DNA from 2 places in the Staphylococcus agnetis genome. Region 2 is predicted to be linked to the other one. Evidence: predicted binding sites of a transcription regulator. Region 2 holds the regulator's gene; the other holds the start of a gene.

Region 1 (2,466 bases), 370 kb from region 2:
CCATGATGAGTCGTAACTTTAAAGTTTTCTTTACAACATATTTTCTAATTAATATTTTATTAAAATCCTTAGGTAATTTTTGTAAATGCTCAAATGATAGGATTGAATATGTTGACGCAAATGAAAGTGCGCAATGTAATGGTATTCCGAATGTAATTTAAAATGGATTCATATTTTGATGTATTAACACTTATACTTCTATTAAGTATGCTACTGTAGAAGTATAAGTGTATTTTTATGTTAAAGGGTGTGACCGTCATGTTTGTAGTTATGGATACAATCGAAGAAGCTCCAATGGATTTATTATTACTCGCGGATCCTTCTTATCAGAGAGTAAAGGCGTACTTAAATTCAGGTATATGTGTGGCATACAAAGAAGATGATGGTATTGTAGGAAGTTACATTTTAGTGGCGCTTGATACTGAACGTATCGAATTAGTTAACATTGCTGTTAAAGATTCAAAACAAGGTGTAGGTATTGGGAAAAAGTTACTTAATCATGCAATAGCTTTTGCAACTGAAAACCATTTTAAAGAAATGATTGTCGGTACTGGTAATTCAAGTATCAATCAAATTGCTTTTTATCAAAAAGCAGGTTTTAGATTAGTAGATGTGTTATTTGATTTCTTTAGTCAAGATAATGAAGCACCTATTTATGAAAATGGCATTTGGTGCAGAGATATGTTGCGTTTTAAAAGGCAATTATAGTGTGTTAACTCAAAATAGAAGTGGAATATATTATTATTGTAGTGTAAAATAATGTATAACACTATTAAATATTAGTCGTTTGACTAATTATAACAAAGATCGTCTTACTATTATTCTGAATATTGTCTAATCATTTTGAGATAGGTATTTTATAACCTCAATGGTTTGTGTGGTATTCAAAAGTGAGTTAAGGGATGGGGGGAGTGTCTTTTGAATAAAAAATTGAAACAGCAACTGTCATTTCTATTAACAGTAGGTGTTTTCGTGATTGCTGCGCTATTGTTTATTATGACGATTATGGGTATTTAATCCGATATTCAACGGTTTGAGCTCTTTTCTTAAGCCGTTTTTTAATTGGTCAAACGTTGAATCTTTAAAAAATCACTTCACAAACACGAACGTATGTTCTATAATGAGTGCGAGGTGATGAATATGTTGGACCGTACACTTCCCCCTAAGTATCAAACAGAAACGGATTATCGGAAAATACCACGTCAATATTTAAATGCACGCATACCGATGGGACGCGGTATTGTTAAATGGGCGCCTTTTGCGACGCTTCCAGAACAGTTCGAAAGAATTAAACAGTTTGAAGCGAATCAACTCAAAATTGACCGTCCTGACTTGAGTGAAGACCAAATCATCGAAATCAATCATATGTTGCATTTTAAAATTTCTAAAAATGAAAGTGCTAAAATCAGTTATTGGCGTTCGGGCTATATTCATACGATAGAGGGATATATTACTTCAATCAATACATTGAATAATGAACTTACAATTGCTAATAAACGCCAAACAGACCGGTTAACGATAGGTTTAAATGAACTTTATGCATTGGAATAGGGAAATAGTGCGATTACATTGTGCAAAACGTAAAGTTGGCGGAATTTCAGCTCCTATAGTGTAAATATTCCGTTAACTTTTTTAATTTTAGCTCTTGATTTCTTCAACCGAATTGATATAATAGTATCTGTGCTTACAAAAAAATAATATGAATCCACAGTAGCTCAGTGGTAGAGCTATCGGCTGTTAACCGATCGGTCGTAGGTTCGAGTCCTACCTGTGGAGCCATTAGGAAACGTACTCAAGTTGGCTGAAGAGGCGCCCCTGCTAAGGGTGTAGGTCGCGAGAGCGGCGCGAGGGTTCGAATCCCTCCGTTTCCGTTTAAAGAACATTGCAATCGCAATGTTCTTTTTTTATACATTAAACGTCGTTGTATTAGTCTGTTATAAAGGGATTTTAATAAATTTAGATACCTTTCTTATAATTGTTTTTGCAAGCTGAACGTCCCCGAAAACGTGGTGTTACTTCTTTTAATGTTCATGTTTATATTTATTTTACTCTATACCTACAGATGTGCATTTATTCCATAAAATGATATATTCCTCTAAAATAAAGTTAAAAGGGGGAATTGTATGATACGAACAGCTACCATAAATGATGCCACAGCCATTGCAGAACTAACATATATGATTTGGAAAGATATGGAACTTGAAATAGTTGAAAACTATGATAAGTCTGAAGTAATTAAAGTAATCGAAGAAAGTGTCGCTTCTGAATCATATCGAAATAGTTATCATCGTATTGATGTTTATGATGTTGAAGGGCAAGTAGCGGGTATGATCGTTACGTATGATGGAGATAAAGAGTTATATTACGAAGAAAGTTGGAGCACGATAAAGCGTGCCAAAAGTCTACCTTTATCGACTAAAACCCCTTTACCTGTTAAAGAGGCAGAAGATACGGATAGATATATTG
Region 2 (2,466 bases):
TGGCGCGGCACCCATTGGTAAACCAGGGTGACCAGAATTCGCTTTCTCAATTGCATCAATGCTAAGCGCACGGATGGTATTTACTGCATGTGTGTCTTTTTGTCCAAACATATTATGACTTCCTTTCTATTCGCTACTAGGGTTATTATACCTTATATACGCGGATAAAACCTATAATTTCATTTGTATTTATAGAGAACTAATGACGTGTATGATTTTGCTTTTGAATTTCTTTTAATTTGCTAGGTGTCACGTCGTTACCCTCAGGATCAATCACCTTCGTATGTTCGATTTGATTTTTAAAACTATTACGAAATGAAGCAAGATATTCACTTCTTAAGCGTGATTGTTCTTTTGCTTCAACTTCAGTCAAACCTTCACTTTTCTTTTTCTTAGCGAGTGCATTAATACGTTGTAATTTTTCTTGACTAAGCATAATTGAAAACCTCCGTCAATATTCTCTACAAAATATAACAGAAAAGATGCATAAAACCAACCACTCTGACTTATAAGCTGAATAAAAAAAGACAATGTGAAACGTCATTCATCATTTCACATCGTCCTTATAAAACCTTTATATTGAATTGTGTATAGTCTCATTACCGTGCGCCTCATTTCTATGTCTTTATGTCAAATGTTCGGTTTTAAATTTATCGAACTGTCACAGCGAGCACACTTTGTTGATCATTAGACTTTTGTTCGTATTTTTGTACGTGTTCTGTTTGGTTAGAATTAATTTGATGATCAGTCATTTCGTACGTTTGTTCTGTATGCGCAGTTTGGCTAGTCATAATAAAAAACACGAAAAAGATAATCATAGAAACAACAAACACTGATAAATACAGATATATTTCATTTAATTTAACTTTAATCATTATCAACATCTCCTAGAACATTTGTTTGTGTATTCACTTTAACAGAACGAATGTTCTATGTCAACATCAAAACGAACAAATGTTTGTTCTGTTCGGATAACTATGCTATAATGTACATAAATCAAGCAAAGGAGTGCAATCAGATGAGAGAACTGACAAAAAGACAAGAAGAAATATTTGAATTTATTAAGCATATTGTTCAAACAAAAGGATACCCGCCAAGTGTTCGAGAAATAGGAGAAGCAGTTGGATTAGCTTCAAGTTCAACTGTTCACGGTCACTTATCACGCCTTGAAGAGAAAGGCTACATCCGTCGTGACCCTACAAAACCTCGAGCAATCGAAATCGTAAGTGAGCTCATGGGTGAACCAGTAAATATGGAAGAAACAATTTATGTACCCGTTATCGGTAAAGTTACCGCTGGTACGCCGATTACTGCTGTAGAAAATGTTGAAGAATATTACCCACTGCCTGAACACTTTACTTCTACACATAATGGCCAAATCTTTATTTTAAATGTTGTAGGAGACAGTATGATTGAAGCTGGTATTTTAGATGGCGATAAAGTAATCGTAAGAAGTCAATCAATCGCAGAAAATGGCGATATCATCGTAGCGATGACGGAAGATGATGAAGCCACAGTGAAACGTTTTTATAAAGAAAAAAATCGTTATCGTTTACAACCTGAAAATAGTAGTTTAGATCCTATCTACTTAGAACACGTCACTGTGCTAGGTAAAGTTGTAGGCCTATTTAGAGAACTGTAATTCAATGTGATCTCCTTTGCTTATATAAAAACACCATCCCTAATTTGCGGATGGTGTTTTTCTTATCATATTTTTTAATTTAAACCGAATTGTTCTTGTGGTACAACGCCTTGTTTAATTTCAGAAGGCAACTGACTTTTCATTTCTACAAATAATTCTTGAAATCTCGTCTCTTCTTCATCTACATAGCCTTCAAAGACAACCTTATCAATATTTTCTTCATTGAAATAATAAATTTGATCTTCAACAACCCCTAAAGGATATTTACACGCGGAATAATCAAACATATATTTTTTATCATCTATTTCTACAATAGGACCACGATTAATAATCATTAATTTTTGTGAACCTTCTTTTAAATATATAATACTTCCAATTGTTTTCATAAATATCTCCAATCCCTTTAGTTACATCAAAGCATTAGCTTATTATGTATTTAAAATAGAACGTTATTTTTTTTTATAGATTATAGCTTCAGATACTCCAACTTTTACAGTAGCATAGCTTAAAAAGCTAAAAAATATAAGGAAAATTAGATGTATAATACCAATAATAAAATTAAAATCATTATATAGTAAGATAATGGTTAATGTCATAGATAATGCGAATAGACCCATTAAATAACCACTAATAATGAGCAGTTTAGTTTTTAACGTATTAAGAATTCTTAGTTTGTATTGTTTTTCACTTGATTTAAACCATGAAATTTCGGACCTTTTTCAAATTATCATTTGCACTATGGCAACTAAAATGAATGACAGTATGACTATTAATTTCGCTGTTGAAAGTTGAATCGTATCCATTGTTTTATTAACAATTGGCCT

The links. The regulator LexA, encoded in region 2, represses DNA repair genes until DNA is damaged. The targets are predictions, from matches to a motif close to CGAACATATGTTCG.
Region 1: the regulator LexA is predicted to act here: its motif matches at 1,104-1,117, upstream of GJE18_RS03125 (YolD-like family protein).

What each region holds. Positions count from the first base shown of each region.
Region 1 is NZ_CP045927.1:620,910-623,375, forward strand. It holds gene GJE18_RS03120 (GNAT family N-acetyltransferase) at 259-708, shown strand; gene GJE18_RS03125 (YolD-like family protein) at 1,141-1,551, shown strand; tRNA gene GJE18_RS03130 (tRNA-Asn) at 1,705-1,779, shown strand; tRNA gene GJE18_RS03135 (tRNA-Ser) at 1,783-1,871, shown strand; gene GJE18_RS03140 (GNAT family N-acetyltransferase) at 2,124-2,466, shown strand, end outside.
Region 2 is NZ_CP045927.1:986,129-988,594, reverse strand. It holds gene tkt (transketolase) at 1-111, opposite strand, end outside; gene GJE18_RS04950 (DUF896 domain-containing protein) at 200-436, opposite strand; gene sosA (DNA damage-induced cell division inhibitor SosA) at 651-875, opposite strand; gene lexA (transcriptional repressor LexA) at 1,019-1,642, shown strand; gene GJE18_RS04935 (DUF4176 domain-containing protein) at 1,717-2,028, opposite strand; gene GJE18_RS04930 (hypothetical protein) at 2,362-2,466, opposite strand, start outside.